3 regions of the Shewanella psychrophila genome follow, and region 1 is predicted to be linked to each of the others. Evidence: predicted binding sites of a transcription regulator. Region 1 holds the regulator's gene; each other region holds the start of a gene.
What was found. Region 1 encodes NrdR, which represses ribonucleotide reductase genes. Its sites were predicted from a motif close to AAACACNANATNTNGTGTTT; they were not measured.
Positions count from the first base shown of each region.

Region 1 (7,614 bases):
CCTGGGTAAATTCGACACAGGCATGGGCTAGTGCCGTCTCTAAGGCACCTTTTTGCGCCTCTGGAACGGTAAACAGTAGCTCATAGTCCTCACCACCAGATAAGGCGTAGCTTAACGCTTCTTGCTCGGGGACTGAGTCTTTTACGGCCTGGGATAGCGGCAATAGCTCCACATCGATAACCGCACCGACTTCTGAACGCTTCAGGACATGTAAAATATCCGATGCCAGACCGTCAGATAAATCGATGGCACTCGAGGCCAGGTTTCGCAACGATTGCCCCGCCAATACTCTTGGTGTCGGGTAATAATGCCGATTAATCAGATACTCATTATATTCAGTATCGACTTGCCTGTTACCTCGTATCACATCCAGGCCCAATGCCGAGTCACCTAAAGTGCCGGTGACATAGATCCAATCACCATTCTTGGCACCACCTCGAGTTAATGCCGTTCCCGCCGGCACTAATCCGTTGATGGTAATGCTGATCGAACGCGGGCCACGCGTCGTATCTCCACCTATGAGCGACACACCATAATACTCGGCAGCATCGAACAAACCGGCACTAAACTGCTCTAACCAGGTCTCATCCACATCCGGCAAGGTTAATGCCAGTGTCATCCATGCAGGTTCGGCCCCCATGGAAGCGAGGTCGGATAGGTTAACGGCTAAGGATTTATAGCCCAAGGCCTGAGGCGGAATATCGGGATAAAAATGGACATTTTCGACTAAGGTGTCACAGGAGATGGCGATGGATTTATTCGGGGCGACTTGTACCAGAGCACAATCGTCACCTATACCTAACTCGACATCGCGGCGTGTTTGAGCACGGCGATTAAAGAAGTGTTCGATTAATTGAAATTCTTTCAAGGATTAGTCTGCCCGTATCTGAGTAAGATAAGTACATCTGTTTTTATGATAAGCACTAGCTTCGCGAGGCAAAAAAAATGGCATCCTAAGATGCCGTTTTTTCGTATTACTTACGACCCACTATCTTGTCGAGAATACCGTTGACAAACTTATGGCCATCTTCTGCACCAAAAGTCTTTGCCAGCTCGATAGCTTCGTTAATCGCAACCTTATAGGGTACATCCTTGCGGAATGTAAGCTCATAGGTCGCCATTCTCAGTACCGCTTTTTCGATAGGCGAAACTTCGTCAAATGGACGCTCAACATGAGGAATAATTAGTTCATCTATTTGAGCGAGTTTCGTTGCCGTTCCCGTGAGTAACTCACGGAAGTATGCGACATCGATACCATCGATTTTTTGCTCTGTAAGAAACTCATGCTCCACATCGGCAATATTATTTCCGCTTAACTGCCAAGAATAAATGGCTTGTACGGCTAAACGGCGGGCCTTGCGGCGCTCAGAAGGTTTCATCTTTATTCCTAATCTTGCAACTGCTGTTCTAGTTCTTGCAGCACGTTAATCATTTCAATCAGGCTAAGTGCAGCTTCGCCACCCTTATTACCCGCTTTAATACCTGAGCGCTCAATCGCTTGCTCTGTGGTATCGGTAGTCAACACACCGAATGCAACAGGAACATCGTACTCAAGTGCAACTTGACCTAATCCCTTATTACATACATCTGCAACTAAATCAAAGTGTGGCGTACCGCCACGGATAATTGCACCGAGGGCAATAATGCCGTCAAACTTACCACTAGCGGCAACACGACGTGCAGCTAAAGGCAGCTCTACGGCTCCGGGGACTCGTACAACAGTGATGTTATCATCAGCGACTTGACCGAAACGCTTCAGTGTATCGACCGCGCCGTCGAGTAAGCTCTCAACAAGAAAACTGTTGAAGCGTGATACTACGATAGCAACCTTGGCGTTTTTCGACTCGATATTACCTTGAACTATGTTCATTTATCTTACCTAAATTAGCTGATTTAACCGGCTCGGGCACGGAAGAGGCGGTATGATATCACAGCCCCCTACGTTGTTCTCCATGCAAATCACAAGAATTTATTTAATTTGAATAGATTTTATTTATTCACTTATATACTCAGTCACTTCTAAGCCAAAGCCTGAAAGTGAATGATATCGTTTAGGTGAGCTAAGTAGACGCATCTTAGTCACACCGACATTGGCTAAAATTTGAGAACCGACACCCACTTGACGAGACGTGCCTTGCCACTTGGCCGGAGTAGACACCTGACCACTGTCTTCGAGCTCAAATGCTTTAACTTTTGCAAGAATATCACTGCTGTGTTCCTGGTTACCCAAGAGAACCAGTACTCCACCTTCATCGGCAATACGTTGCATCGCCTTTTCTAGCGGCCAGCTACGCTTCTGATCACGCTCCGAGTGCAGCAGGTCATTGAAGGTGTTTTGCAGATGTACACGCACTAGCACTTCTTCTTTAACTTCACCCTTAATCAACACATAGTGCAGCTGATTATCGATAGTGTCTCTAAAAGTCAGCATATCGAACTCGCCGAAACGTGTGGGCAATTTACACTTAGCCTCACGCACTACATTGCTCTCTTTGGTATTGCGATATTCGATAAGGTCGGCGATGGTGCCCATCTTAAGACCGTGTTTTTCGGCAAATACTTCAAGATCCGGACGGCGTGCCATAGTGCCATCATCATTTAATATTTCGACAATGACCGATGATGCTTCAAAACCTGCCAGCCTGGCTAAATCACAACCCGCTTCGGTATGACCCGCACGAATAAGTACCCCACCTTCTTTCGCCATCAAAGGAAAGATATGACCTGGCTGAACGATATCACTGGGCTTCGCTTCTTTTGCGACTGCGGCTTTCACCGTTACCGCTCTGTCTTGAGCCGAAATGCCGGTCGTCACGCCTTCTGCGGCCTCGATAGACATAGTGAAATTAGTCGAGAACTGAGCATTGTTATTGGTCACCATCAGCGGCAAGTTCAGCTGCTGACAACGCGCTTTCGTCAATGTCTGACAGATTAAACCACGGCCAAAGGTCGCCATAAAATTAACTGCTTCCGCTGTGACCATGTCTGCTGCCATGATCAAATCACCTTCATTCTCACGATCTTCATCGTCCATCAAGATAACCATTTTACCGAGACGAATATCTTCGATGATCTCTTCTATACTGTGTAACGACATTGTAAGGCCTTAAATTTTTATAGTTTCGAGTATCTGGTTTAGGCAAAACAGCCAGTGAACCGATATTTTTTATCAATTTAATCTTCTATTCACAGATTTTGCTAGTCTCTAGCGCAAAAAACCTGAGCGAGCTAACAGATCCATGGTCACATTTGACTCAGGCTGCGAAGCCTCTTTATTGGTGTATGTCATTAAACGTTCTAAATGACGAGCAATCAAATCGACTTCTATATTCACTTTGTCACCCGCCTTGAGGCTCTCAAGGGTCGTCTCTCCGGCGGTATGAGGCACAATCGTCAATCTAAATCGATTGTCTTGCACTTCATTAACGGTCAGGCTGACCCCATCTATGGTGATCGAACCTTTGTGGGCGATATAACGGGCCAGCTCAACAGGTGCACTCAACCAAAACTCGATGGCCTTGCCTCGGTATTGCCTGTCATCAACTGTCGCAACGCCATCTACATGGCCGCTCACCATATGACCACCTAATCGAGTGGTTGGGGTCACGGCTTTTTCAAGGTTAACTTTAGTACCGACCTGGTATTTGGCAAACCCGGTCAAACTCACGGTTTCGGCAGAAATGTCAGCAACATAGCCGTCGCCGAGACACTCGACTACCGTCAAACAGACACCATTGGTAGCTATGCTATCCCCTAGGCGTACATCAGACAGGTCGAGTTTATTACTCGCCACACTGAGGCGAATATCATCACCTCGTCGCTCTATCTTTCTTAAGGTACCCACTGACTCTATGATCCCGGTAAACATGAATTATGACCTTATTTTTAACGTCAAACGGGTATCATCACCCAATTTACGTTCATCGATTAATTTAACGGTTGGAATATCTGCCATAGCGATATAGTCAGGCAGAGAGATTAAATTTCGTCCATTGGAGCCAAGTAGCTTCATCGCCTGATAGAGGATGAGTTCATCGCCATGATTCTGGCTCATAACACTGCCGGCTAATGTTGCCCCCGCCTCGATTAACACTGAATTACAGGTTTTACCTAAGTGCGCAAACAGCGCCGCCAACTCGACTCTGCCTTCATGATCAGCTGCCAATATGAGTCCAGAGACATGCTCAGGCCAAGTGTCTTTTTCAATCTGAGGATAATCGACGCAAGAGACCAACAAGATGGGGCTGGTAATAGCAAACAGCTTAGCCGTCGATGTGAGTCTGGCGCGGCTGTCGAGTATGACCCTAAGTGGTTGGTGCAATGAGTCTGCATCGAGTTGCTGAGATAACAAGCCAAGCTCACCGTGACGCACATTGAGAGATGGATCATCGACTAACACGGTTTCTATGCCAGTCATCAAGGCGCAATGGCGTGCTCTTAGGCGTTGCACATCGCGGCGAGATTCGAGGCCGGTGATCCATTTAGACTCACCATTACTTAGGGCTGTTTTACCATCTAAACTAGCGGCAAGTTTTACCGTCACCCAAGGAAGGGAACTCTCCATGCGTTTCATAAAACCAGGATTGATTTGAGCGGCCTCATCGCTGAGCAGACCAACATCGACCTCAATACCGGCATCCCTGAGCATCTTAATGCCCCGGCCAGACACTTGGGGATTGGGGTCTTCTACGGCGACGACCACACGGGATATGCCGTGTTTAATCAGAGCCTCTGCGCAGGGAGGCGTGCGACCATAATGGCTACAAGGTTCCAGAGTCACATAGGCTGTCGCGCCCTTCAGATCGATTTGGCCACCGACGCGCTCTTTTGCCATGGCTAAAGCATGGACCTCTGCATGGGGGCCGCCGGCTCGAATATGAAAACCTTCGCCGATGATCTTATCGTCTAAACTGATGACACAACCAACGCAGGGGTTTGGACGAGTGGTATATAAACCTCGACGCGCAAGTTTAATTGCACGGCTCATAAATTCAGTATCTTCTATTGACCACATAAGTTCACAGACCAGACAAGTTTAATAAATCCCACATGGATGGGGTTGATAATGGTTTGGTTTACTTCTGCAGCTTGGCGATAGCATCACCAAACTCGGAAACATCTTCAAATGCTCGATAGACCGACGCGAAGCGGATATAAGCGACTTTATCCAGTCCCACCAGCTGATCCATCATTAAGTTTCCAATAAGCTCAGACTTGACCTCACGCTCACCAGTTCCCCTCAAGGTCGACTTAATCTTAGTCAGAGCCTGTTCAATTTGATCCATAGACACAGGGCGTTTCTCTACCGCACGAAGCATGCCGCCCCTAAGTTTGTCTTCATCGAAGGGTTGACGGCTTCCGTCTTGCTTGATTATTCGTGGCATCACCAGTTCGGCGCCTTCGAAGGTGGTGTATCTCTCATGGCATTGGACGCACTCACGGCGGCGTCTGACTTGATGGCCGTCGGCCACTAAACGGGAATCGATTACCTTGGTATCGGTTGCGCTACAAAAAGGACAATGCATCGAGCCTCCTGAATAAGTGAGAAAATAGCCTAATGACGTTTTTACTCTAACGAAATCACCAACAAAAATGGCCGCTAAATAGCGGCCATCGAAGTTTACCTGAATTAACCGTAAAGGTTAACCGTAAACAGGGAACTTAGCACACAGATCCAGAACCTGATTTTTAACACGTTCGATAGTGCCTTCATTAGTGATGTCATCCAGCACATCACACATCCAGTTAGTTAGCTCAACCGATTGCGCTTCTTTGAAGCCACGGCGAGTGATGGCCGGAGAACCTATACGCAGACCTGAAGTCACAAATGGTGAGCGTGGGTCATTCGGTACCGAGTTCTTGTTCACTGTGATGTTAGCAAGACCCAGTGCAGCGTCGGCATCTTTACCTGTCATATCTTTGCTGATCAAGTCCAGCAAGAATAGATGGTTATCAGTACCACCAGAAACCACATCATAGCCACGCTCGATGAAAGTTTTAGCCATAGCCTTTGCGTTAACAACAACTTGCTTCTGATAAACTGTGAATTCAGGCTCTAGTGCTTCTTTAAATGCAACCGCTTTAGCAGCGATAACGTGCATCAAAGGACCACCTTGACCACCTGGGAATACCGCAGAGTTTAGCTTCTTATAGATAGCTTCATCATCGATAGCCGAAAGAATCAAACCACCACGTGGGCCAGCTAGAGTCTTATGGGTCGTTGTAGTTACAACGTGGGCATGTGGAAGTGGATTCGGGTAGATGCCCGCAGCGATAAGACCGGCAACGTGTGCCATATCGACGAACAGGTAAGCACCGACTTTATCGGCAATCTCACGGAACTTGCTCCAATCGATGATGCCTGAATAAGCACTGAAACCTGCGATGATCATCTTAGGCTTGTGCTCAATGGCAAGGCGCTCAACTTCGGCGTAATCTATCTTACCCGTAGTCTCATCGATTCCGTACTGAACCGCATTATAAAGCTTACCGGAGAAGCTAACGTGTGAACCGTGAGTCAGATGACCACCGTGAGCCAGGCTCATGCCCAGCACTGTGTCGCCGCCTTGAAGCAGAGCCATAAATACTGCAGCATTTGCCTGTGAACCAGAATGTGGCTGCACGTTGGCATAAGTCGCACCAAACAGTTCTTTAGCACGAGAGATAGCCAAGTCTTCTGCGATATCTACATACTCACAACCACCATAGTAACGCTTACCAGGGTAACCTTCGGCGTACTTGTTGGTTAGCTGAGAACCTTGTGCTTCAAGAACACGAGGACTGGTGTAGTTTTCTGAAGCGATAAGTTCGATATGCTCTTCCTGGCGGCGAGTCTCATCTTCAATCGCTTTAAACAGTTGTGGATCGAAGTCCGCGATATTCATATCTTTTTTCAGCATTAGTCACTCCAGCTGTCATTTCTTATAAGTAGGGTTGCGCGGTATTCTACTCTGCTATCGATCACAATCCCAGCATTTACAACATGAAATTCCTTGGCTTTACTCATTAGTTATACTCATTACGCCCGCACCAGGCAGCGATGTTAGTATGATGTTTATGCCATCTAGCAGGCTTGAAATAGTCACTTTTAACAACACGAACCTAGCTCCCGATACAATAAGACCCGACCATTGACTGCTTTACAACTTGAGGCTAGAAACTGATCTTATAAACTAGGTCTAAAAACCCTAGCTGAAACCTAGCATGCCTCTAACTCCGTAGTATTCCACCTGTAACTGGCTGGCGAGCCTTGTTTGTACATGGGGTTAGCGGCTCATAGGTTAAATTATTCACCTCCACTAACATGAGCCTAAAAACCGTAACTGAAACCTAGCATGCCTCTAACTCCATAATATTCCACCTGTAACGGCCTGGCTGGCGAACCTTGTTTGTACATAGGGTTAGCGGCTCATAGGTTAAATTATTCATCTCCACTAACATGAGCCTAAAAACATGAGTCTAAAAACCGTAGCTGAAACCTAGCATGCCTCTAACTCCGTAGTATTCCACCTGTAACGCCCTGGCTGGCGAACCTTGATAATAAGTTAGCGGCTCATCGGTTAAATTATTCATCTCCAAATAGACCGAAGCACGCTTGCTCAGGCTATAGGAGGC
Region 1 is NZ_CP014782.1:4,682,097-4,689,710, forward strand. It holds gene thiL (thiamine-phosphate kinase) at 1-868, opposite strand, end outside; gene nusB (transcription antitermination factor NusB) at 975-1,379, opposite strand; gene ribH (6,7-dimethyl-8-ribityllumazine synthase) at 1,388-1,870, opposite strand; gene ribBA (bifunctional 3,4-dihydroxy-2-butanone-4-phosphate synthase/GTP cyclohydrolase II) at 1,994-3,097, opposite strand; gene sps_RS20335 (riboflavin synthase) at 3,206-3,868, opposite strand; gene ribD (bifunctional diaminohydroxyphosphoribosylaminopyrimidine deaminase/5-amino-6-(5-phosphoribosylamino)uracil reductase RibD) at 3,872-5,014, opposite strand; gene nrdR (transcriptional regulator NrdR) at 5,076-5,525, opposite strand; gene glyA (serine hydroxymethyltransferase) at 5,643-6,899, opposite strand; gene sps_RS20355 (TonB-dependent receptor) at 7,459-7,614, opposite strand, start outside.

Region 2 (7,614 bases), 2.6 Mb from region 1:
ATCGGCCAAGGAGACTCAAGTTCATCAAATATTTCGATACCATCGACAGTCTCGTTAGGACAGTAATGTAAGTAGCGATAGTCCTTGTTAATCTCATTTAAGTTTGGAATAACAACCTTGCTAATATCGTTAGTATTTTCAACAATATTAATGCTACCTATCTGAGCCTCACTGGTGAGCTTTTTGGCTTCGTCGACTGCCGATTGAGACCAGCTACCAGAGACTAAGTAGAGGGCTTTACCCTGCTGCCCAAGAAAATTATTCACTACAGCTGAAAACTGACCTCGGCCGCCGCCATGCATAAACAGCACATGGTAATTAGAAGGGATCGACATCAATTCACGCAAATCGATTTCCGCTTGCTCAGTCATTGCAATAAACTCTTTACTGCGATGACTTATCTCCATTACCGACGTCCCTAGACCATTCCAATCCAATAATTCAGATTGCGCCTTTTGCATTACGGCTCGGGGTAACATTGCAGGACCTGCACAGAAATTGTATGTCACGCTCACGTCTCTATCCTCTCATCGTTAGTAATAAATTAGTCTGCCATAGAGCTAAAGGCTTTACTCATCATATTTTTATATTTGGAATTATCTTTTCTTTTTTATCGTTGGCTAAAACAAAACGAGCGTCCAATTGGACGCTCGTTTTAGAGGTTAACGCTTATTCAGCAGGTTCAGCCTCTGGCTCATCATCACCTTTCGGATCTTCACCTTCGACCTGACCAGTTTCGGCGTTATCACCTTCTTGGATGATAGGGTTACCCTCTTCATCGAGCTCGACTTCATCCTCTTGGATTTCATCGATACGCTGAAGACCGACTACCTTCTCCCCTTCGGCGGTACGAATTATCGTCACACCTTGAGTATTACGACCGATAGTGGAAACACCCGTTGCAGGGGTACGAACTAAAGTACCTCTATCACTGATAAGCATGATCTCATCATTTTCACCCACTTGAACGGCGCCAACTACTGGACCATTTCGATCGCTGATCTTGATAGAGACAACCCCCTTAGTCGCACGGCTCTTGGCCGGGTACTCATCGAGTGCAGTACGCTTACCGTATCCATTCTCGGTAACCGTCAGGATTGCACCGTCTTCTTTCGGAACAATCAGTGAAACGACTTTCTGCCCATCTTCAAGACGTATACCACGAACACCGGTAGCGGTACGCCCCATAGGACGCAGTGCAACTAGCTCTTCGTTGGTTTCCGGATCAAGTTTAACCAGACCAGTTTCAGAGTCTCTCACCATCTCGTTGAAACGAACCACTTTGCCTGCATCGGAGAACAACATGATGTCATTCTTGCCATCGGTAATATCGACGCCGATAAGCTCATCGCCATCTTTAAGGTTCACAGCGATAATACCGTTAGCACGTGGATTACTGTATGCCGTGAGTGCAGTCTTCTTCACTGTACCGTGTGAGGTCGCCATGATGATGTATTTGTCATCGGCATATTCACGCACAGGAAGGATAGCAGTAATATGCTCACCTTCAGAAAGAGGCAGTAAGTTAACGATTGGACGACCACGAGCCTGACGGCTAGCGAGCGGCAACTGATACACTTTAAGCCAGTAGAGCTTACCGAAATCAGAGAAACACAGAATCGTATCATGGGTATTAGCAACAAGTAGCTTCTCGACGAAGTCTTCATCTTTCACTTTTGCTGCTGACTTACCTTTACCACCACGACGCTGAGCCTGGTAATCGGTTAATGGCTGATACTTGGCATAGCCTAAGTGCGATAAGGTCACCACGACGTCTTCTTCGTTGATAAGATCTTCAAGACTCATATCAACTTCATTCGCATTAATGACAGTACGACGCTCATCACCGAAGTTCTCAAGTACTTCGTTTAACTCTTCCTTGATTACTTCCATTAAGCGTTCAGGGCTGCGTAATATGTAGAGTAATGCCGCAATGATCTCAATCAGCTCTTCGTACTCGGCTAATATCTTCTCATGCTCAAGACCAGTTAGCTTATGTAAGCGTAGGTCTAAGATAGCTTGTGCTTGTTGCTCGGTAAGGTAATAGTGATCGTCACGAATACCATACTCAGGCTCTAGCCATTCAGGACGCGCCGCATCATCACCTGCTTTTTCAAGCATGGCTTTAACATGACCTAGCTCCCAACCTTGGGCAACCAGCTTAACTTTGGCTTCAGCTGGCGTTGGAGACGCCTTGATCATGGCAATAATAGGATCAATGTTAGCCAAGGCAATGGCGAGTGATTCTAATATGTGTGCACGATCACGAGCCTTACGCAATTCAAATACGGTACGGCGGGTAACGACTTCACGGCGGTGTAAGATAAAGCACTCTAACATCTCTTTTAGGTTAAACAGTTTTGGCTGACCGTTGGTCAAAGCCACCATGTTTATCCCGAACGAGCATTGCATCTGAGTCTGTGCATACAGGTTGTTAAGTACAACTTCACCCACCTCTCCACGTTTGATCTCGATAACGATGCGCATACCATCTTTATCAGATTCATCACGCAGACCGCTGATGCCTTCAATCTTCTTATCTTTAACCAGCTCGGCTATCTTCTCGATAAGACGAGCCTTGTTCACCTGATAAGGAATTTCGTGGACGATAATGCGCTCACGGCCATTATCTTCTACTTGAACTTCAGCCTTAGAACGCATCACTGCGCGTCCACGGCCCGTCTTATAGGCATCGATGATGCCTTTGCGGCCATTGATAATAGCAGCAGTAGGGAAATCAGGACCTGGAATGTAATCCATTAACTGTTCAATGGACAGTGCAGGCTCTTCGATTAGCGCTAAACAACCTTTGATCACTTCAGTAAGGTTATGTGGCGGAATATTTGTCGCCATACCGACGGCAATACCCGAAGAACCGTTGACCAAGAGTGTCGGTATACGTGTAGGCATCACTTCTGGAATAAACTCAGTACCATCATAGTTAGGCACAAAGTCGACGGTCTCTTTCTCAAGATCTGCCAATAGCTGATGAGCTAACTTATCCATACGGATTTCGGTATAACGCATCGCCGCCGCAGCATCACCATCGACAGAACCGAAGTTACCTTGGCCGTCAATTAAGGTGTAACGCATGGAGAAAGGCTGAGCCAGACGAACGATAGTGTCATAAACCGCTGTATCACCGTGGGGGTGGTACTTACCGATAACGTCACCGACAACTCGTGCCGATTTCTTATAGGGTTTGTTCCAATCGTTTTTAAGTTCACTCATCGCGAAGAGTACGCGGCGATGAACAGGCTTAAGACCGTCACGAACATCCGGTAGTGCACGGCCCACGATCACGCTCATGGCGTAATCTAGATATGAATTTTTTAATTCGTCTTCAATATTAATTGGTGTTATAGATGAAGCCAGATCAGTCATAAACTGCTCGATCCCTTGAAATTGTGCTTACCTGTTACCAGCCAAAATGGCGCAGTAAAAGTCTCAGCCTGAAAACGTGATTTGGCATTCTAACACAGTTATTTATTGTCACCAGACCCTATTCAATTTTAGAGATAAATAAGTGTTAACCCAAAAACAATTGACCAAAATCAAACAATGTTCGCTAATCAATCAATTGGTTAAAAATTCACTGTTTTCCTATTTATACCGGCTTTGAATCTGGCATTCTATGGGTATAATGGCAGCATTAATAATCCCTATTGAGGTGATATAGTGGAGCAAGAAATTAAACCTGAACTAAACGTCGATCCAGCCGAAATCGCAAAATTCGAAAAAATGGCAGCTACTTGGTGGGATCCGGAAGGCGAATTTAAGCCATTACATAAGTTAAACCCGCTTCGACTCAACTATATCGATCAAACCTGTGGTGGTCTGTTTGGTAAGCGAGTCCTGGATGTCGGCTGTGGCGGTGGTATTTTATCTGAGAGTATGTCCCGCATCGGCGCTAACGTAGATGGCTTAGACATGGGCACTGAACCACTGGATGTCGCCAGACTTCACGCTATTGAAACCGGCGTTCAGGTTAACTATATACAAGACACCGCGGAATCTCATCGAGAAGCAAATCTTGGTGCCTACGATGTGATCACCTGTATGGAGATGCTCGAGCACGTACCTAGCCCCCGTTCAGTGGTTCAGGCCTGTGCCGATATGGTCAAACCCGGCGGTTATGTCTTCTTCTCCACCATCAATCGAAATCTACGCGCCTATGTTGAAACCATCTTAGGCGCTGAGTACCTGCTAAAGATGCTGCCAGTTGGGACCCATGACCATAAGAAGTTTATCAAGCCGTCAGAGTTAATCTCACTGGCCGAACATGCTGAGCTTTTTTGTGAAGATGCAACGGGGATTACCTATAACCCGCTCACAGAAACCTTCACTTATACTAAAAATGTCGATGTGAACTATATGATCGCCACCCGTAAGAGTGAAGATTGATGGCGGACGATCTCGATGAGGCTAATGACCTGACTAACAGAGTAAAAATAAAAGCCGTGTTATTCGATCTTGACGGTACGCTTGCCGATACCGCACCAGATCTGGTGGCGGCGTTGAATATGAGCTTATCCAAGTTAGGTTACCCACAAGTTAGCCTCGAAGAGATGCGCCATATTGCTTCCGATGGCAGTCTGGCGCTTGCTAAAGCGGCCTTGCCAGGCGTCTCAGAGGAAGTTCACCTTAAAGCACAGCAGTTACTCCTAAGATTTTATGGCGATATAAACGGTCAGTTTTGCCGTTTATTTGTTGGTATAGCTGAGCTACTAGAGTATTTGGACAATCAAGAGATCCCCTACGGCATAGTGACTAACAAGCCCGCCAGATACACCAGGCCCTTGATTGCCGCTTTAGGTCTGACTCAATCCATGAAAAGCGTGATCAGCGGTGACAGCACGCTTTTCGCTAAACCTCATACCGCCCCCATGCTACTCGCCTCGCAGCAGATCGCCCGTCGATGCCAAGACATTCTCTATCTTGGCGATGCCAAACGAGATCTCGTCGCGGCACACGCATCCGGGATGCTAGGTGGTGTTGCGCTATGGGGCTATATAAATGAAGCAGACTCTCCTGATAATTGGCCAAATGATTACCAATTCGACTCTCCCCAGGATGTACTTAAATTTCTCAGTGAACACTAAGCTGATTAACAAGAAAAACATTGCTCACACAAGGGGCACTAAAGGCTGATAAGATCTAAAAGATCGCCAATCGATCATGGGATCTTTTCATCCTTTTTAGCCCGCTCAATATTCCATCTGATAGGAATAAAGCCAATGAATTCCGACCTCAAAGGTTAGCCAATACTAACCCTAAATTTTACCCTCAAGTTATCCACAAGATGGCCACAGCTTGTTGTGATAATTGGGACTTGCAAAATCACCTAAACGACACTATCTTGTACCTTAGAAATTTTAAAACACTATATATTGTGTGTATGTGACAATCAGAGACACAAGTTAAGACTTATATCTCGTCATAGAAGTGACCTATTTTAGTGTTTAAATTAGTTGTTATACAGGGAATCCTAGGATGAGCTAAAACCTCATTCTCAGAAATTATTATCAAGGCCTATCTTTAATGAATAGCAATATGAAAGTCACCAAACGTAGTGGCGAGCGCGAGACCATCGACCTAGAAAAAATCCACCGCGTGATCACATGGGCAGCCAAAGATCTTAAGAATGTCTCGGTCTCAGAAGTAGAGCTCAGATCACACCTGCAATTTTTCGATGGTATTCCTACCGAAGCTATTCATGAAACGATAATTAAGGCCGCAGCCGATCTCATCTCACCCGAAGCACCAGATTACCAGTTTCTCTCAGCTCGCTTAGCCGTTTTTCATTTAAGAAAGAAGGCATTTGGCCAATTTGAACCACCTAAACTCTATGACCATGTTGTTAAACTGGTAGAGTCAGGCAAGTATGACCAACATATTCTTGAGGATTACAGCCGCGAAGAACTCGATATCTTAGATGGTTATGTTGATCACTGGCGCGATATGGATTTTTCCTATGCAGCAGTAAAACAGCTAGAAGGTAAATATCTGGTTCAGAACCGTGTTACTCACGAGATATATGAAAGTGCACAGTTCCTTTATATCTTAGTCGCCGCTTGTTTGTTCGCTAAATACCCTCAAGAGACACGCCTGAGTTACATTAAGCGTTTCTATGATGCGGTTTCAACATTTAAGATATCGCTACCAACACCTATTATGGCGGGGGTTCGTACACCCACACGTCAGTTCAGTTCATGTGTATTGATCGAATGTGGTGATAGCTTAGACTCTATCAATGCGACAGCCTCATCTATCGTTAAATATGTCAGTCAGCGCGCCGGAATCGGTGTGAATGCCGGTCGTATTCGTGCATTAGGTAGCCCTATCCGCGGTGGTGAGGCATTTCATACCGGTTGTCTGCCTTTCTTTAAGTATTTCCAGACCGCCGTTAAGTCTTGCTCCCAGGGCGGTGTTCGTGGTGGTGCAGCGACCTTGTTCTACCCTCTATGGCATCTGGAAGTCGAATCGTTACTGGTATTAAAGAATAACCGTGGCGTTGAAGATAACCGTGTTCGTCACCTTGATTATGGTGTACAGCTAAACAAACTCATGTATCAACGCTTAATCAAAGGCGGAATGATCAGTTTATTTAGCCCATCGGATGTGCCGGGTCTTTATGATGCATTTTTTGAAGATCAGGACGAATTCGAACGTCTCTATCTTCAGTATGAAGCCGATGATTCTGTTCGCAAGACTCAGATAAAGGCAACTGAGTTATTCTCATTGATGATGCAAGAGCGCGCCTCTACCGGCCGTATCTATATACAAAACGTGGATCATTGTAATACACACAGTCCTTTCGACAGCAAGGTTGCGCCAATCAGACAGTCAAACTTATGTCTTGAGATTGCACTGCCGACTAAGCCGCTCAATAACATCAATGATCCTGAAGGCGAAATAGCCCTTTGTACCCTGTCTGCTTTGAACTTAGGTGCCATTAAGGATCTATCAGAACTCGAACCTTTAGCTGACTTGGCAGTAAGAGCCTTAGATAACTTACTCGATTACCAGGATTACCCTATCATCGCCGCACGTCAGTCTTCGATGAACCGTCGTACCTTAGGTATAGGCGTGATTAACTTTGCTAATTACTTAGCAAAGGAAGGGGTCCGCTACTCAGATGGTTCGGCTAATAACATCACCCATAAAACATTCGAAGCCATACAGTACTACTTGCTCAAGGCTTCAATGAATTTAGCTAAAGAGCAAGGCGCCTGCCCTGCATTCCATGAAACAACCTATTCGAAGGGTGTGTTGCCCATCGATACTTATAAGCGTTCTCTGGATAAGATATGTGATGAACCGCTGCATATGGATTGGGAAACTCTGCGTCAAGACATAGTTAAACATGGACTGCGTAACTCAACCCTGTCGGCGCTAATGCCATCAGAAACATCATCGCAAATCTCAAACGCGACCAATGGTATCGAGCCACCGCGCGGTCTTATCAGTGTTAAGTCGAGTAAAGATGGTCAGCTAAAGCAAGTTGTACCGGATTTCGAGAAATACCAGTATAGCTATGAGCTACTTTGGCAAATGCCAAATAATGATGGTTATATACAGCTTGTTGGCTTGATGCAGAAGTTTGTCGACCAA
Region 2 is NZ_CP014782.1:891,059-898,672, reverse strand. It holds gene serC (3-phosphoserine/phosphohydroxythreonine transaminase) at 1-515, opposite strand, end outside; gene gyrA (DNA gyrase subunit A) at 670-3,384, opposite strand; gene ubiG (bifunctional 2-polyprenyl-6-hydroxyphenol methylase/3-demethylubiquinol 3-O-methyltransferase UbiG) at 3,742-4,404, shown strand; gene sps_RS03970 (HAD family hydrolase) at 4,404-5,102, shown strand; gene nrdA (class 1a ribonucleoside-diphosphate reductase subunit alpha) at 5,542-7,614, shown strand, end outside.
Region 2: a site for NrdR is predicted at 5,379-5,398, ahead of nrdA (class 1a ribonucleoside-diphosphate reductase subunit alpha). Genes of this name have one in related genera too.

Region 3 (7,614 bases), 2.6 Mb from region 1:
AAAAACAACGAGAATGACCTGTGTCTAAAAACGACGGTTTTATAATCCTACCCTTTCACTCTATCTTGCAGTGAAGGGAGGAATATTATCTGGTTTTACCAGTAAGTGAAATACCCTAGCATTTTAATCGGCTATTGATTCACCTAATAATACTAGCATTCACCTTATAGAGTAGGTAGGAATGATACTACTAGCTACTAGCACTCACCTTACATAGGGAGGAATCATACGCCTGACGAGGACAGAAAAACATGATGTCGCTCACTAAAGAATAACCGTCTAATCGGAATAAGTTAGATAGTTAAAACTCTTTTGGTGCAAAGCCTGTCACAACCTTGATACCCATTTCACGGCCGAGTGCTGTCATAGGATGAACCACGACGAGTCCTTTTACGGATTTCTTAAGTTTACCCATGTCGGCCTGTTCTGCTTTTGTCAGGGGACGATTGAATTTTAAGCTCACTACTGAGCCGCCTTGCTTACTCAACTCGCGGGTCTGTTGAGTCTTAGCGCTGGCAATACGCTTATTCACTGCGTTTATTTCCTGTCTAAATTGCAACATGATGCCTTTATCTCCGCGCTTTTCTGCTGCGGCTAATTTACGACGAAACTGTTCTAGCTTGTCGTTAAGTCCATGAAGCTCTTCTTTTAAATTCATGCTCGTGCCTTAAAAATATTCTGTAAAATGCAAAAACAGCCTCAATGCGCGGCTGTTTTTTAAAATGATTTGAAACCTATGGTCGTCATTATAACAGTAACTGAATGAATACAGTTATCGCTTTTCTGCCAGATTGTGAATTACCTGATTGCTGCTACCATGAAATACCAGACTGACATCTGCATTTTCCTGCTCAAACTTGCCATCCACGAGCACATCGACATAATCTAGCACCCTCTTTTGCTCAGCCGACAACTCAGCTAGCTTGTATCCAGTCCACAACCAAATGTCTTTGCCGGGACACTCATTTTTAACTCGCTTAACTAGGGCGAGTATCTCAGATAGGTTCTCTGGATAAAGAGGGTCGCCACCTGAGAGTGACAAACCTCTGCGTTTGATCCGGCTATCTTGAAGATCATTAATGACTCGTTGCTGCATCTGTAAGTCAAAACGATGGCCATGTTGTGGATTCCATGTGCTCTGATTATAACAACCACGACATTGATGCTCACAACCAGAGACAAACAGAGTCGCTCTGGTTCCAGGTCCATTGATGACATCTACGGGAAAATATTGATGGTAGTTCATAGCACAATTCCAACCTGTCGGTTTAACAGCCCCAGTAAAAAACAAGGCGCCACCGACTCAGTAACGCCTTGTTTTTTTGTTGTATATTATAAGCCAAGCAGATTGATTACAGATGCTTAACCCTGCGCTTCACTTCTTCTTGCTTACCGAAGTTAAAAGGCCTCGCATCAGGGCTACCTAAGTAACCGCAGACTCGACGGGTCACAGAGACTCGGCTCGGTTCATGGTTGCCACACTTAGAACAGGTAAAGCCCTTGCTGGTACATTCAAACTCACCAGTAAAGCCACAGTCATAGCACTCATCGATCGGCGTATTGGTGCCGTAATATGGCACTCGGCTATAACTGTAATCCCATACATCTTCCAATGCTTCGAGATTGTTCTGCATATTGGGATATTCACCGTAACAGATGAAACCACCATTGGTTAACGCAGGATAAGGCTGCTCAAAATCCAGTTTATCGTATGGATTAACTTGCTTTTCAACATCGAGATGGAAGCTATTGGTGTAGTAACCTTTCTTTGTCACACCTTCAATCACACCAAATACCTGAGTGTCTAGCTTACAAAAGCGGCTGCAGAGGTTTTCACTCGGTGTGCTGTAAAGACTGAAGGCATAGCTAGTCTCCTCTTTCCACTTGTTGGTCGCCGCTTTCATATACTCGATGACGTCAATGGCTTTTTGACGCAAGGTTTCGCAATCATAGACATGCTTATCTGTACCAAAGAGGGCATTGATCGTCTCGTGTAATCCGATATAACCCAAGGAAATAGAGGCGCGACCATTTTTGAAGATACTTGAGATATCATCATCGGCACGAAGCCTTACTCCACAAGCCCCTTCCATATATAGGATTGGCGCCACACGGGCTTTAACACCTTCTAAACGCTCAATTCTGGTATCCAGAGCCTTACGGGCGATAGCCAGACGTAGATCTAAGATACGATAAAACTCTGTTTCATCGCCCTTGGCTTCCAGCGCAACCCTTGGCAAATTCAAACTCACCACGCCTAAGTTATTTCGGCCTTCGTGGATCAGCTCACCATCTTCTTCATAGGTACCCAGAAAACTGCGGCAACCCATAGGGGTCTTGAAGGAACCGGTGATTTTCTCTACTTGCTCATAATTGAGAATATCCGGATACATGCGGGTCGTGGCGCATTTAAGCGCAAGTTGCTTGATATCATAGTTACAATCACCCGCCTTGTGATTAATGCCGTCACGAATAGCAAACACTAATTTTGGGAATACCGCCGTCTTGCGATTCTTACCCAAGCCCGCAATCCGTACCTTCATCATAGATGACTGAATAAGGCGAGACTCCCAGGAAGTGCCTAAACCGAACCCAAAAGTGACAAAGGGAGTCTGTCCATTGGCCGTATGTAAGGTATTGACCTCATACTCCAATGACTGAAACGCATCATGACATTCTTTTTCAGTTTGCGCGGTAGCGAAGGCTTTCGCATCAGTGATCCCCCAGTCTAACGCCAGCTGATACTGTTTATCGTAGCTTTTAGCCACAAAGGGAGACAAGACTTCATCAATTCGATTAATGGTGGTACCACCATAGATATGACTGGCTACCTGAGCGATGATCTGCGCTGTCACTGCCGTTGCTGTAGAGATAGACTTAGGCGTCTCAATCTCTGCATTCCCCATCTTGAAGCCATTAGTCAACATGCCACTGAGATCGATCAGCATGCAGTTAAACATGGGGAAGAAAGGTGCATAATCGAGATCATGATAATGGATCTCACCGGACTCATGAGCGGCAACCACATCTTTTGGTAAAATATGGCGGGTAGCATAATGTTTAGCCACAATACCCGCTAACAAATCGCGCTGAGTAGGAATAACTTTAGCGTCTTTATTGGCATTTTCATTCAACAGTGCCGCATTGGTCTGCTCGACTAAGCCGCGGATTTCCTGGTTCAATCGACTGCTTGTTTCACGATGTAAGTCTCTATCATGACGGTACTCGATATAGACGCGAGCGAGAGACTTATAAGGCCCTTCCATCAAATGATTTTCGACTAAGTCTTGTAACTCGTGAATATCTATCTCTGCATGCTCAGCCACACATTTAGCAACGGAGGCGGCAACACTCACCGCATAACTCTTGTCTTCAATACCTGCCGAGTTAGCTGCAGCCACTACAGCATCTCTAATCCTTGTTTCGTCAAAAGGCGTGCGGTAACCATCCCGCTTAATAACCACTGGCATTGTTCAATCCCTCCTCAAGTGACGTCGAAATAACACCATATATAGTGTTTAAATTATAATAAAGCACAATATATTGAGTATTAGGCTACAAAGTCATGAAAAGAACATTGATCGAGATCATGATTTTGGGGATAGGTTTTAACGAGAGTTTATTCCTGCAAACAAGACCACTTATTGATGAAAGTGGTCTTGACGGTCCGGAAAAAGCAAGATAGATGGGAGATTTTAAACTGTAATAATCTAAACAATACGAATATAAATGGCATTAAAAAGCATGCATGTCCTCTAATATTTACCTAGACTTAGGTAACTATTGACCATGCCAACTGCTTGTTGATTTTCCCCCATAGATGACGCCAATTGCATCATAGATTTAAGTCCCTGCCACTGCTCACGGTCGCTCGATGACATCTGAGTATCACTTTTAAGGTAAATATTCAATTGAGCCGATACCCTGGTCGCTTTCTGCCCTACCTCTTTACTCTGAGCATTATCCATCTGATTGAGTACGCTCTGGGCATCGTCTAGCAGGCTAACCAAAACACCTGTCATGCCTTCAGTGTCACCACTCGCTGTTAATTCTTCACGCTTATCTTGAATAAACGCCTTAAAATCATCAGGTTGACCTTGAACTTCCGGTAAATCGAAGCCCCCTTCTGACAAACGATTCAGCTGGGTATCCGACAAGATCCCGTCTTGATGCAGTCGTTGAATAAGTTTTGGCAAGTCGGCAGCAGAGAAGTCGCCCTTAGAGAAAAAATCTTTCGCCATTGATTCAATTTTTTGTGCCCTGGCTGCACGAGGAGAAAGCGACACCGACTCATCTTTAATCCCATCCCTATTGAGTCCGGTCGCCGCCTCTTTCGATTGACTCAGGCTGACCTTATCACTGCTCGACCCAGCTTCAGTCTGATGACTGTTAACACCATAATTGTCGGCCAAACTGGTACTCTTAGCCCCACCATTATTGGCATTGCCTCCGGCAATAGTCCCTGAGTTAATTTGACTGGCAAGGTTAGTGATTGGATTCATTGTCAAAATACCGACATAAAAAGAGATATGCAGGTATTAAGCAGGAAGCATGCCGAAAAGAGATTAAATAACGAATAGTAAAAATAAAAGCGTGGGCATGCTGAATCTAGCTCACTCTTTCCTGTTTAAGTCTTGAGTCAATGTCATGCACATTTTTCTCAAAGATTCAATTTCAGGCTCAGACAGAGTGACTTTATCCAGTAAAACTTGCTTGAGTGCTAATGCCTCTTGTTTCAGTGCGAGCCCCTCAGGAGTGGTTCTAATGGCCTTCTTACGCTCATCTTCTGCGTCAATAGCACGGATCAATAAGTCTTTATTTTCTAACCGCTTGACTATAGGAGTTAAGGTGCCTAAATCCAGACGTGTTGCCTGAGACAGCTGAGTCAGACTTACGCCATCATTTAACCAGAGCGCCTGCATCACCAAGTATTGTGGATAGGTTAAGCCACACTCATCCAGCAAGGGACGATAGGCACGCACTAGGGCATTACCTGCTGTATAGAGTGCAAAACAAACATTGTCTGACAAACAACTGCTTGCTTGTCGATCGTCTGTACTCATTTTTGAATGGATAATTTTGGTCACTAACTCATACCTTCAATGTTATGCAGCATTTAGCTTAGTTAAATTTACATCAGATTTAATTTGCGCGCAAACTAGTTGCACAGCAAAAAGTTTAGGTGTAGAGTTTACCACAATTAATTAGCGCGCAAAGCAAAGAGGTTTTATGAACGCCACACAAATACTATTAGATTCTCGTCCTGAGGGTATGCCAACTGCTGATAACTTTAAGCAGACATCAGTGGAATTGCCAGCTATCACAGACGGTGAGTTCCTGGTTAAAAACCTATGGATGTCTGTAGATCCCTATATGCGCGGTCGCATGATAGACAGAGAGAGCTATATTGCACCATTCCAGATAGGTCAAGTACTGGAAGGAGGCTCTATAGGCGAAGTGGTTGAGTCCAATAACCCCGAGTTTCCTATAGGCAGTAGAGTCAGTGCCATGCACGGCTGGCGTAGCCACTATGTCACCGACGGTAGCGATCACACTAGACTCCCGCAGATCCCTTTAAGTGAGTCTCATTTCCTCGGAGTCTTGGGGATGCCAGGCATGACAGCATGGACTGGATTGACCCGAATTGCCGCCTTAAAAGAGGGAGACACCCTATTTGTTTCTGGCGCTGCGGGAGCTGTCGGTAGCGTCGTGTGTCAGCTCGGTAAATTAATGGGGGCTAAAGTTGTCGCTTCCGTTGGTAGCGACGAGAAGGCCGCTCACCTACGAGACTTAGGTGTCGATGCCGTGATTAACTACAAGACGACAAAAGATCTCAGTGCGGCACTAAAACTGGCTGCTCCTCAAGGCATAGATGTCTATTTTGAAAATGTTGGTGGCGAGCATCTTACTGCCGCTCTGAACAACATGAATGACCACGGCAGAATCGCCGTATGTGGCATGATCTCTCAATACAATGATACAACACCGACACCAGGGCCGAATAACCTTGCCATGCTCATTATCAAGAAACTTAAAATTGAAGGGTTTATCGTATTCGAACACTGGGATCATTATCCAGAATTTGCTCAACAAATGGGGCAATGGTTAGCGACGGGAGCGGTCAAGGCCGAACAAACCGTCTATGAAGGACTCGAACAGGCACCAGCTGCCTTTATCGGCTTATTCGAAGGAAAAAACCGCGGGAAGATGGTAGTAAAACTGAATTAATACCATTCAGACTATTTAAGATTCTAGTTAATAAAAAGGGCCTGAACAGGCCCTTTTGTATATGGATGCACTTATTCCAGAGACCATTGAATTCCTAAGAAAGGATTGATTTCCACCATATTAGTTTTCTCTTAGTACTTGCTTAGCACTGCCTCAATCTGATGCCTGGCGTGTTTCACCGCCAGTTCTCCCGCAGCTATCGCCTCACCGGCACGATGAAATTCCATGGTTCCAATATCGCCAAGATCTGGGATCAGGCAAATATCGGGTGGATCGCCCATGAGTCTGGCGCGCTTATGACGTTGCTCTAGAATATCCATAGATTGTGACATCACCGCCAACATACCGGGATCTGAGCGGCTACCTTTGGTGAATTTGTCGCTCAGGTGACTGACATATTCCCGACCACGAGCAAGCAAATCCATAAAGCCGGTATCTTGATGCTCTTGTGCTTTAACACTTTCCTCTAGTGATGGTTTATTACAGGTCATATCCACTGGCAAGACCTGCATTCGACCACGGCGCTGACCGTTAAGATCTACCGCAATGACTACATCGACGCCCATGGCTCTACTGACAGATACAGGGACAGGGTTGACCACTGCGCCATCCACCAACCAACGTGCACCGACTTTAACCGGCGGTAATATGCCTGGCATTGAGCAGGAAGCGCGAATGGCATGGCGAAGATCTCCATCCCTAAACCAGATCTCCTGACCCGAATAGAGATCGGTAGCAACGGCGATCATGGGCTTTTTTAGATCTTCTATCTGTAAATCGCCAATACGGCTCTGAATCACATCGAAAACTCTATCGCCTCCGATAAGCCCTCCCTTACGCCAACTTAGATCCATCAGACCCAAAACATCCCAGCTGGAGAAACTTCTCACCCAGTGTTCAAGTTCATCGAGCTGCTCATTGGCATAAGCTGCACCGACAAGTGCGCCAATTGAGCAGCCTGACACTTTATCTGGATAGATCCCCATCTCGGCTAATCCCTTGAGTACGCCAATATGAGCCCAGCCCTTGGCTGCACCGCTGCCCAGTGCGATTCCAACTGTCGCCATTCATTCTCTCCAAAACCCATTATTCTAGATGCAAAAAAGCCGATATAAAAAAAGCCGATGTATAACCATCGGCCAATATTACACATTTACCTGCCTTATCCAATCTATGACAGACAAGCATGAAGAATAATTAACACAGTATCACTGAGCAGGCTCAGCACTGTCCAAGCTTAATGTTAACTCTGGGATAGTGATATACACCCGGCGATTATTGGCTCTGTGCGCTTCGGTGATGTTATCGACCTCAGGATGAGTCTCACCTAATGCCTCGACGCTTATTTGTCCTTCGCTCACCCCTAACTCTTTAAGGTAACTGGCA
Region 3 is NZ_CP014782.1:2,039,199-2,046,812, forward strand. It holds gene sps_RS08900 (YibL family ribosome-associated protein) at 302-658, opposite strand; gene nrdG (anaerobic ribonucleoside-triphosphate reductase-activating protein) at 773-1,246, opposite strand; gene nrdD (anaerobic ribonucleoside-triphosphate reductase) at 1,353-3,470, opposite strand; gene sps_RS08915 (hypothetical protein) at 3,756-4,502, opposite strand; gene sps_RS08920 (MarR family winged helix-turn-helix transcriptional regulator) at 4,614-5,063, opposite strand; gene sps_RS08925 (NADP-dependent oxidoreductase) at 5,230-6,228, shown strand; gene rssA (patatin-like phospholipase RssA) at 6,360-7,295, opposite strand; gene sps_RS08935 (outer membrane beta-barrel protein) at 7,437-7,614, opposite strand, start outside.
Region 3: a site for NrdR is predicted at 3,501-3,520, ahead of nrdD (anaerobic ribonucleoside-triphosphate reductase). Genes of this name have one in related genera too.